DNA from 2 places in the Paenalkalicoccus suaedae genome. Region 1 is predicted to be linked to the other one. Evidence: riboswitches for the same ligand, from Rfam matches in the RefSeq annotation. Region 1 holds a riboswitch; the other holds the start of a gene.

Region 1 (5,635 bases):
CAAAAGAACCAGCTTGAGAGACTAAAAACGCTGGAGCGAGTAGATCGACTCAAGGACGATTTTTTAACAGTTACCTCACATGAGCTCCGCACGCCTTTAGCAGGTATCATCGGTATAGCGGAGTCCCTTTATGATGGGGCTGCTGGAGAGACATCTCCTCTAATGAGAAAAAACTTATCGATGATCATTGTAAGTGGTCGACGACTATCGCAGCTGGTAAATGATATTACCGATTTTTCTAAAATGAAAAATAATGAGATTGAGCTGTTTAGAAGTAAAGTTGATTTGGTGGAGTTAACTAGTTTAGTAGTTGCTATCTCAGAGACACTTATTGGTGACAAGGAGATTACGATTATTAATAAGCTTTCTCCATCATTGCCACTGGTGTTTGCAGATGAAAATAGAACGCAGCAAATCCTCTATAATTTGCTACATAATGCGATCAAATACACAGAAAGTGGCACAATTACACTTACTAGTTCCGAAAAAGAAGGATGCGTGTATATTCATATTGAAGATACAGGTCAAGGAATTAGTAAAGATGACTTAACACGTATCTTTCTTCCTTACGAAACAGGGTCTATGGAAACCAATGGACTTGGGATTGGATTAAGTGTGACGAAGCGTTTATTGTCTATGCAACAAGGAAAGTTAGAGGTCGAATCTACTCTTGAAGTAGGCACGACATTCACATTTGCCTTACCAGTTTACAAAACTCAATCCCAAGTAAGTCAAGCTGTGCCAGTAAGTAAAAAGGAATTACCAATCGTATCTGACTATTTTCTTATGCAAGACGAGGGAAGGAAGAGCGATAGGGGTAGAAAGATTTTGATAGCAGATGATGAGCCGATAAACATTCAAGTGTTGAGAAATTATTTAACCTTGGAAGGGTATGAGGTGATAGCTGTTAATAATGGGATAGAAGTGCTTGAAGTACTACATGAAAGAAAGGACATTGATCTTGTCATATTAGATGTCATGATGCCGAAGCTGTCTGGGCTTAGAGTATGTCATGAAATTCGCAAATCGTATTCTATTACGGAATTGCCGATAATTTTACTGACAGCAAAAAACCACTCAGAGGATCGAATTGATGCCTTTGAGATAGGCGCTAACGATTACATTGTAAAGCCTTTCGACCGACGTGAACTTCTCGCTCGGACAGCGACACATTTATCGCTTAAAGAGTCTGTAAAAGAGTTAACTATTAAAGCAAATGAGCTAACAGAAGTAAACGATCGATTAGAAGAGAAAGTGTTTGAGCGAACCGTGGAAATTCAAGAAATAAATCAGCAGCTCCGAAAGAAAAATAAAGAATTAATGGAGATTGAATCATCACGTATGCAATTACTGTCTAATATCTCCCATGAGCTTGGTACACCGATTACTTTCTTACAAGGGTACTTGCAAATGGTGAGAGAGGGAATTATTGATTACAACGACCATCATTACTTAGAGCTTGTGCAACAAAAAATTAAATTATTAGATCGTCTTATTTATGACTTATTTGACCTTGTAAAATTTGAATCAGGTCGTATGAGTATGGATATTGAATTAGTTAACGTCGAAGAGTGGATTGAGAGTATTCAACTTGTCATTGAGGGTGAGACAGAACACACTTCCTGCGACTTTTATTTTTTAGGGAATAAGGGAGATATACCTGCAAAAGAAGCTGAATTAAGTATTGATATGGAACGTATGAATCAAGTGATTGTAAATTTAGTCTCAAATGCGATCAAGCATACAGATGAGAGAGGCTTACTTACATTTTCTATCACAGTAAACGAATCAGGAGAGGAGCTTGGATTTAATGGGGAATTAATCTTAGAAATCCGTGATAATGGAGCGGGAATAGAGGCAGATAAACTGCCGTATATTTTTGAAAGATTTTTTAAATCATCCTCTGTTAATAGTAGTGGCGGAACTGGGTTAGGGCTCGCTATTACAAAACAGATTGTTGATTATCACAAGGGCAGCATTTGGGTAGAAAGTGAGTTAGGTGTTGGAACAGTCTTTTATATACGTTTACCATTGTATATTTCGACATTAGCACAGCCTATTAGTGAGGAGGGTACGTATGGGTAATAAGATTTTGATTGTGGAGGATGACAAAGACATTCGAGATTTAACGGCTTTTTACTTGGCGAAAAAAGGATATGAAGTTGATCTCGCGGAGGATGGGTTAGTTGCTTTAAATAAAGTGAAGGAATCAAAGCCGTGTTTAGTGTTACTCGACGTCCTTCTACCAGGCATGGAGGGCTATGAGGTGTGTGAAAAGATAAGAGAAGAGTTAGATGTACCAATTATATTTTTAAGTTGCAAGCGTTCATCAACGGATAAGATTAGGGGATTGCATGCTGGTGGGGACGACTACTTAACAAAGCCATTTGATATGGCGGAGCTTGAAGCTCGAATACAAGCCATTTTAAGAAGGCACTCATTAAGAACTGTTGAAAAAGAGGAGACTACTCATCATCTGCAAATTCGAGATATTAGAGTAGACCTTGCAAGTTTTGATGTACAGGTTAAGGGCAAATCCATTTCCCTTTATGCAAAAGAATTACAGCTACTATTATTTTTAATGAAGCATCCTAATCAAGTCTTTAGTGCTGAACAAATTTATCAGCAAATATGGGATGTGGGTCTTTATGGAGATATTAAGACAGTTTCTGTACACATTAGAAATTTGCGAAAAAAGATTGAAGACGATCCTGCCAACCCTTCTTATATTAAAACATTGCGAGGGTTCGGATATAAATTTGTTCATGCACAATAGTGAAAAGGATGGCTTTTGATGTTTATCCATAATTTTTAATTATTTACCTCTTTTTAACTTCATTTTAACCTTTATAGGATACAGTATTAATATGAAGTTGTTGGAGTTATCAAAATATTGAAATGGAAGCATAGAGAGGAGGATCTTGTGTAAGTTGTTATGTTGTGTGAAACAAAAAATTGAAAACCACTCTACTAGAAAATAGCAAATCTATAGAAATATAGAGACGCAAAGCCACGGGTCTAAGGAGAATGACTCTATGATAGCCGGGTTGCCTAAGGGAAGCGGACACGGGGAGGCCTAGGGAGCAGTGGAAAATTGGATGGTAATGAAGCAGGAATGGGAGAGGTTATTGAGTGAGGCGCGGGAATTAGGAATACCACCCGAACAGGTAAGAGACTTTTTACTAAATCAAGCTTTATCACAACATATACAACTAGAGCAAGAATACATCTCTTAGTTAACCTATTCACACGATGAACTAGTGGTGTAACAAGCGTGTGAATAAGATGGCGTATCTGTATGTTCTTTATATTGAATTTGAATCAAGCTGACACTCTTCTTATTGGGTGTTAGCTTTTTTGTTGTTTTGGGAAGTCTATAACCTTTATATCTATGGATAGCTTGTTGCAATGTAGATAGGCGCGATGCCGCCGAAGGGATGTAGAGACTTTTACATGTGGGTGGAATGAACGAACAAGAATCAAATATAACCGACTGATTTAAATGTATAATCCCCCGTATAGTCAAGCCCCTCACTACTTCGTCCAAAAAAGAAGTCGCTATAAAAAAAGCCGATACCGTATCGCACTAGAAGCTTTGCTCGAAGCTCTTCAGTTTATTCTATTTTTAGTCAGCGCTACATGTGTGTGATGTGCGATCATCAACATAAAGAGCAACAGTCACGTAAATCACTCTCATTTTAAGATGCATTAATAGGTAAAAAGAAATACATATTGTATGAAACTATCGCAAACAATAAAAGAACGTAGAGAAATGACGCAACGACTTTTTACTAGCAAAATCCCTGATAAAATACAGATATATATTTAAAGGAAGAGGTGAGGAATGATGTCAACTATGCGCGAAACGCAGTCGAGCCACTCTGCTGTGCTACAAACATCTATTTTCGCGGGTAAGATGGTTATCATATTCAACATGTCTTATGTTGCCTCGACTCTTTTGACTGGAACGATTATGACGATAGAGCGAGTCCTTGGAGCTGGGGCAATTGTGTTTGCTTCTGCTTTTGCCATCGGTCTACTACTAAATGTACGTAACCACGAGCCGCCTGCATGGATGGTTAAATCACTTGTAGCAGCTTCGGCTATTTCCGCTCTAGCCTTGTCCATTTGGGCACTTTGAGTCGACGGAGCAATATAAGTAGAATCTCGTTACCCTAAGCATTCATAAGCAAAGGGTGACTACATACAAGCTTATACGTGTAGCATCACAAAAGGCATGACGCAATTGCGTCATGCCTTTACTCGTATTACCTGTCCACCTTAATTTCTTCTACCGTTTGCTCTACCTCTGCACGGGACATTTTTTCACGTCCACTTCGAAGCGCCTTCAGTGTTTTTTTAGCCAAAGCTAGAGGAATGCGACAGAACAAGAGGATATTTTTAGTCGAAATATCCTTCATATATTCGTCACCTAGAGCAAGATTTGCTTCTGCATAATCAAACGTTTGGCTGATAGTCCAGCCATCTGGGATGAAAGAAACACCACGTTCTTTATCTTCTTCAACGTTACGTAGAATATTAACTGTTTGAAGACCGCGTCCGTAAGCAATTGCAAGATCACGATCTGTCTTAGTCCCGTCGTGCCATTCCCAAATATCTGATAGCATAACGCCAACAAGACCTGCCACGTAATACGTATAATCGTCTAAGTCTTCCTTTGTTCGAATGACCCATTCCTTCTCTGCCCAATCAGCCATTCCAGTCGCCATCGTGCTTGTAAACTCTTTGACTTTGTGGATGATTCCGTCCGGGCAAGTTGATAGCCAGTCATTTAATCGAAGTGTTACCTCAGGAAGTACGTCCTTATGAGGTGCTACTAGCTCTTGATAAGCCGTAGCATCAAATTGCTCTTCGTTTAAAAGGGAGCTCGTAGCTCGGAGAAGATAGTTTTTTGTTTGTGGTAGCAGTACCTCACTGTCTTCGATCTCATCAATTGCGCGCATGCACAAATAGGCAGATGCCACCGTCTTCTTTAATGTAGGCTGAAGAAGGGTGATTGGTATGTAAAAGGTTCTGCTCGTGTCCTTTAACATACTCATCGCTTCTTTTTGAATTTTCTTCTCGTTACTCACACGAAATCTCCTCCCCGATTGTCGTTCCTAGTAGGTGAATATATCTCTACCTTATAGAGTAGCAAAAATTAGGCATATAAAACAGTATAGTCCCTTCATTTTTTCAGTTTTTTTCGAGCAGAAAATTAGATGTCAAAGTTTTGCTCATGATAGTATAAAGCTACCATCATGAGAGGGTGAGTTTTATGGCAACTAAACTTACAGCAGAAGAGATTGATCGTATTGTCGAAATGGCATGGGAGGACCGTACTCCGTTTGAAGCAATTGAGATTCAATACGGACTCAAAGAGAAGGATGTTATTAAATTAATGAGGAAAGAAATGAAGGCATCCTCCTTTAACATGTGGAGAAAACGAATGAACAACCGACAAACAAAGCATCTATCCAAGTTTCCTAAAGAAGAAGCACGGTTTCGATCACCAAATCAAAAGCCGCTCTCGTATTAAGATTGTGTAAATAGAATCTATTTGTCTAGAACCTATGCTACTATATAACAATCAAAATAGAGATAGGTGATAACGGCAATGGATTTAGAATTAGGC
Region 2 (5,635 bases), 590 kb from region 1:
AATGAAGTGATCATAAGCTTAGGTTACTAATAAAAAGCCATACTCTAACAAAAAAATAATCATTTAATCCTAAAAATAAATGTGTAAATTTGTCGAAATGTATCACTTTTATTTTCTTTTCGTTGTATATTATCGTTATACAAGAAAAAAGGAGGTTGAGAAGCATGGTTAATAAGCTTAGACCCACGTTGCTTATCTTTTTATTAGTCGGATTTTTAGTTGGGCACCTCGTTCTAAATAGTGAATTCTTGTATGTGCAAATTGCTATTATCATTCTTGCATCCTTACTAATGGTCTTTTTATCGACTGCAATGAATTTCGTTGTTGTTCTGTCCGCCTCGCTCTTATATGGATTTTACTTAACGGGCATCGCATTTTTTCAAAATGCATTTGATGCTGTCCAGTATCAATATATTGGTGCGCACCTTTTATTAGTTGGCGCGCTACTCTCGATTTGGCTTTTATTAAATGAGGTGAAAGTCCTTCAGCAGGATCGGGACAAACTTACGAAAGAAGTAAACCGTCTGAGAAAGCAGGACGATTCGAATCTTTCGTTAACGTACGACGAATTTATGTATGTTGGAAAGTCAATTGAAGTAAGTATGAGAAGGAGGAGAGAAATAGGAATTCTCATGTATGTACAAATTAATGACACGGTAAATAGTAAAGTAGAATCTGCGTTTCACCATCATCTGCTTACAATTTGCTTGAATGCCATTCGAGAGAACTACGATATTTTAATGTCACCAACGTCGCGTGAGGTTATTATCCTTCTTCAGCACACTACGCAAGAAGGGGCAACCGTCGTTAAAAACCGTATTGAATCAAAAATGTCCGAGGCCTTTTCTTACCGAGGCGCACCAATCAGCGTGGAGATGCGAGAAGTGGGTGATTTGGAGCAAGCGATGGATTCGATCCATCATTTACGCCGAAACGAGGTGTCATAACGATGAATATCGTCTTACTTATTATCATGTCGTTCTTTTGGATTTTATTATTTTTCTATTCTGTGCTAACGATTGCTGGCATTTATTTTCGCGTGAAGCGTAAGAATGAGAAGCCCTATGAGGGGGACTATCCTTCTGTATCGATCATGATACCAGCGCACAATGAGGGTGTTGTGATGAACGACACGCTACATGCCATGAGTCGCTTAGAGTATCCGGGGGACCTGCAAATATACTTACTCAACGATAATTCGACGGACGAAACGGGGGACATCGGACGCGCATTTGCGAGTACCTTTCAGCACATGCACTGTATTTCCGTTCCTCCAGGTAATCCAAAAGGGAAATCACGTGTATTAAACTTCGGCCTATCTTTTATTAAGTCGGAGTATTTTCTTATTTATGACGCGGATAATCAGCCGGAGCCGGATGCAGTCAGAAGACTTGTAGAAGCTTCGGAGTCAACGGAGCACGCGGTTGGTGCAGTTGGCTATGTAAAGACCCGCAACGCCGATCAAAATTTACTCACTCGCATGATTGCACTTGAGTTCCAAGTGTTCCAGCTCCTTATGCAGTGTGGTCGCTGGCAGCTGATGAAGCTCGGCTCATTAGCCGGTACGAATATGCTCCTAAAAAAGAGTGTCATCATGGAGCTTGGTGGCTATGACGTTCACGCATTAGCGGAGGACGCAGAGCTCACGATTCGCCTTACAGCCAAGGGCTACCTCCTTCCCGTTGTACCCGAATCGCGCACGTGGGAGCAGGAGCCAGAGAATCTAAAAACACTTATCAAGCAACGGACGCGCTGGCTGATTGGCAACATCTATTTGTTAGAAAAAGTGGTGGCAGACCGCAACTTTTGGAAAAGCCGTTCCTTCCATCATGCGTTGCAGCACGTAACGGTTTACTTATTGTTTGCCTTTTTACTACTCGTCTCCCACATCTTCTTTGTCCTCAGCGTGTTTGGACTCCTGACACCAGTTTATGCTGCACCGATCCTCATGTTTTGGTTTATGAGCTACTTTGTTTACACGTCTCAGTTGATGGGTGCGATCGTCGTTGATAAAAATATAACTCCCCTTAACCTAGGGGTAGCGCTAATCATGTATTTTACGTACGCACAATTATTTGTTGTTTTACTCACAAGAAGCTTTTTCATCTACGTGTATAAGCGCGTGATTAAGCGAGAGATTATCGGATGGGACAAAACCGTTCGCTTTAGGAATCGACCATCATGAGAAAATATCTACTCATTTTTCTTCTAGCTGTAGTGGTCGTTGCTTTGATCTTTGCGAGATCGGAGGAGGATATGGAGTCGTATGAGGTACTTGCGATGGTGGATGATGCATATACGGATGACGCCGGCCGGATCCGGGCATACGGGGACGATGCGGATACGACGTACTTATCAGAGACGGTGGGACTCTACTTAGAGTTTTTGGCAAGGGAAGGGGAGGAGGAGCGCTTTAGGGAGCAAGTAATGGTCTTGGAGCGAGACTTTATCCGAACTACGGCGGATGGGGCGTTTATCCTGTGGGAGCTTGGAGCTGCGAATCAGGTAAACGCGTTGATTGATGATGTCCGAATTGTCGAGGCGCTTGAAGCGGGTGCGATAGCTTTTGAAGAACCGCGGTTCCAAGAGCTTGCTGACGAGTTGCGTCAGTCGGTTCAGGGTACGATGGTTGAAGATGGAATGGTATATGACTTTTATGATTGGGAGCTTGGGCTTCGCAGTCAAACCTTTCATTTGAAGTATGGCGTATCGAGCTACACAGAGGGCTGGGGGCTTGCAGATCAGACGTCCATTTACGAGGAGGCTACTTCTACACCATTCTTTGATGAGGTATATGAGGAGGAGCGCGGCGTATATCCAGCAGGAGACGTCGTACACCTCGTGGACCAGCTATTAATTGCGATGGAGGCAGAGCGCTTGGGTGTATCGAGTGAGTTCTCTACGTGGCTTTTACAAGAATGGCGTGAAGGAATGATTTATGGGCAATATGACCGAGAAACGAGGCAGCCGGTCGTCAATCATGAGAGTGCGGCTGTGTATGGATTAGCCTCACGCTATATGAGTCAACTTGGGGAAGCAACGATTGCTCACGACATGCACATTCGGGCAGTTGAACTAGTAGAAGCAACGTCACCTGAAGATGTTCATTTCTTCGATTTGATTTTTTCTGTGAAAAGTGAATAAATGAGTCTTTTGTCATAGTTAAAATGTGTGGACGAATGAGAAATAGCAGAATATAATGAGGACAATAGCATCATGCTAGAAAAAGGCAAACCTCGCCGAAAGGGAGGGACGCAAAGCCATGAGCCTACGTGCGATTCGCATACGGTCGTCAGGTTGCCTAGGCCTCTTATTTAGAGAGCCAAAGGCTTATCTGAATAAGGGGAGAGATCATCATGAGAAAGCTAGTTATGTCCTTTTTAGCGGTGGTATGTATGGTATCTATGTTTGCAGGAAGTGTCCAAGCATCGTCAAATGAAACAACAGCAACGTGGCTATGGGATCCAGCGCTACTTGTACGTGAGGAAGCAAACGTCCTAGCGTTTATGGAGCAAAAGGGGATCAATAAAGTATACGTGCAAATTGATGCAAGCTTTGGACAGCAGGTATATAGAAGTTTTATTTCAAAAGCGGGAGCGAAGGGCATTCAAGTCTATGCGCTAGACGGTGCTCCAGCCTGGGCGACTAGAGGTGGACGCGCGCCGATGGTAGCCATGCTTGATTGGGTTAAAAAATATCAGGCTAGTGCGAAAGCGGACGAAAAGTTTGCTGGGGTTCACTTAGATGTAGAACCTTATATTCACCCACACTGGGTCAGCAAGCAGCGAGAAATCATCACAAATTATCAAAAATTATTGCTAGATGCAAAGGCGCTAGCAAAACAAATAGATCTTCCACTTGAAGCGGATATTCCGTTTTGGTTTGACGAAATTAATTATCGTACTACGTACGGTAGAGGGAACTTAGCGGAATGGGTCATTGCTAACACGGACGGCGCTACGATCATGGCTTACCGCGACACAGCAGCATTGATCTATGCATTCTCTAAGCAGGAGCTCGATTACGCGACTAAGTACGGCAAAAAGCTGAGCATAGGAGTCGAGACGATGTGGTCAGCAGAAGGTAATCAAGTGTCCTTTTCGGAGGAAGGCGAAGCATACATGCACGGTGAGCTACAAAAAGTGCGCGAGCAAGCAGTAACTTCTCCTGGCTTTGGTGGGTTTGCTATTCATCATTTTGATAGCTGGAGAAACATGAAGCAGTAAGTGTAGAGCTAGTATCGGTTAGATAGTTCATATTTCAAGATGGGGAGCGAGGGAAAAACTCGCTCCTTTTTGCGTTGCGAGATGGTTTTAGCTGGATGCGGTTTGCTTCTCACAGATTACCGACTACTTTTTTGCGGCATACTTGAACTAACTACCGTGCTGTTACTATCCCGTTCCGCGTTACTTCTGGCAATTTGCGACCTACTTCTTTCACAGCATACATCCCCCACAATTGTAAAACTTTGTACAATGTTTCACGTGAAAAAATACACATGAGCAGATTACTCGCAATAAAAATTTAATCGTACTAAACTAAAAAATAGTTCGATCAAGGAGGAGATACACATGAGAAAATTTCTAGAACCTTTCACATTAAAGAATGGCGCAACACTCAAAAATAGAATTATGCTAGCACCAATGACTAACTTTTCGTCTGACGAAAAGGGTAACTCAACACCGGAGGAAATCGAGTATTATCGCGTACGCTCACAAGGTGTCGGTACTGTTATCACGGCAGTAGCGAACGTAATTGAGGGTGGTAAAGGCTTCCCAGGCGAAATCGGTATTTTTAACGATGAACAGATTCCAAGCTTAAAGAAGCTTGCTGACACAATTAAAGCCGAAGGCGCAAAAGCGATCATCCAGATTTTCCACGCTGGACGTATGGCGCCTCCAAATCTACTCCCGGATAACCAGCCAACTAGCGCAAGTGCTGTCGCACCAGAGCGCGAAGGTGCAGTGACCCCTCGCGAGCTAACAGGCGAAGAGGTAGATGAGATTGTGCAAGCGTTCGGTGACGCAACTCGCCGCGCGATCGAAGCAGGCTTTGACGGCGTAGAAATTCACGGTGCGAACACGTACCTCATTCAGCAGTTCTTCTCTCCACACTCTAACCGTCGTACGGACAAATGGGGTGGCGATGTGAACGAACGCATGAGCTTCCCACTCGCGGTTATTGATTCTGTTAACGAAGCGGCGAAGCATGCAGACGAGGAGTTCATCGTCGGATACCGTCTGTCTCCAGAGGAGCGTGAGAATCCTGGTATCACAATGGAAGACACGCTTCAGTTTGTTAACACGCTTAAAAAGCAGGACCTAGATTACCTGCATATCTCTGTACAGGACTTCTTTGCTGGATCGATGCGCGATGAGAGCGACACTCGTTCACGCGTGCAACTTATCCAAGACGAAGTGGGTAGCGAGATCCCAGTTGTCGGCGTTGGTTCACTTCACACACCAGATGACGTCGAGAAGGCGATGGAAGGTGGCACGCCACTTATCGCTCTAGGACGCGAGCTTATCGTCGAGCCTGAGTGGATCCAAAAGGTGGAGCAAAATCGCGAGAGCGAGATTCGCGTAGACCTCTCTGTCGATGATCGAGAAACATTGGTCGTACCTCAGCCACTATG

Evidence for each region. Region 1 has a riboswitch for cyclic di-GMP ahead of sinI (DNA-binding anti-repressor SinI). Riboswitches for the same ligand answer to the same signal wherever they lie in the genome.
Region 2: linked by a shared signal. The riboswitch ahead of FLK61_RS01865 (amidase) and the one ahead of sinI (DNA-binding anti-repressor SinI) in region 1 are both predicted to bind cyclic di-GMP.

Annotation. Positions count from the first base shown of each region.
Region 1 is NZ_CP041372.2:876,334-881,968, forward strand. Features, by position in the region: gene FLK61_RS04970 (ATP-binding protein) at 1-2,085, shown strand, start outside; gene FLK61_RS04975 (response regulator transcription factor) at 2,078-2,776, shown strand; cyclic di-GMP riboswitch class I at 2,970-3,055, shown strand; gene sinI (DNA-binding anti-repressor SinI) at 3,105-3,236, shown strand; gene FLK61_RS04985 (hypothetical protein) at 3,845-4,141, shown strand; gene FLK61_RS04990 (squalene/phytoene synthase family protein) at 4,269-5,093, opposite strand; gene FLK61_RS04995 (TIGR03643 family protein) at 5,279-5,539, shown strand; gene FLK61_RS05000 (sulfite exporter TauE/SafE family protein) at 5,618-5,635, shown strand, end outside.
Region 2 is NZ_CP041372.2:289,654-295,288, forward strand. Features, by position in the region: gene FLK61_RS01850 (hypothetical protein) at 165-947, shown strand; gene FLK61_RS01855 (glycosyltransferase family 2 protein) at 950-2,185, shown strand; gene FLK61_RS01860 (hypothetical protein) at 2,182-3,144, shown strand; cyclic di-GMP riboswitch class I at 3,219-3,305, shown strand; gene FLK61_RS01865 (amidase) at 3,357-4,226, shown strand; gene FLK61_RS01870 (NADH-dependent flavin oxidoreductase) at 4,572-5,635, shown strand, end outside.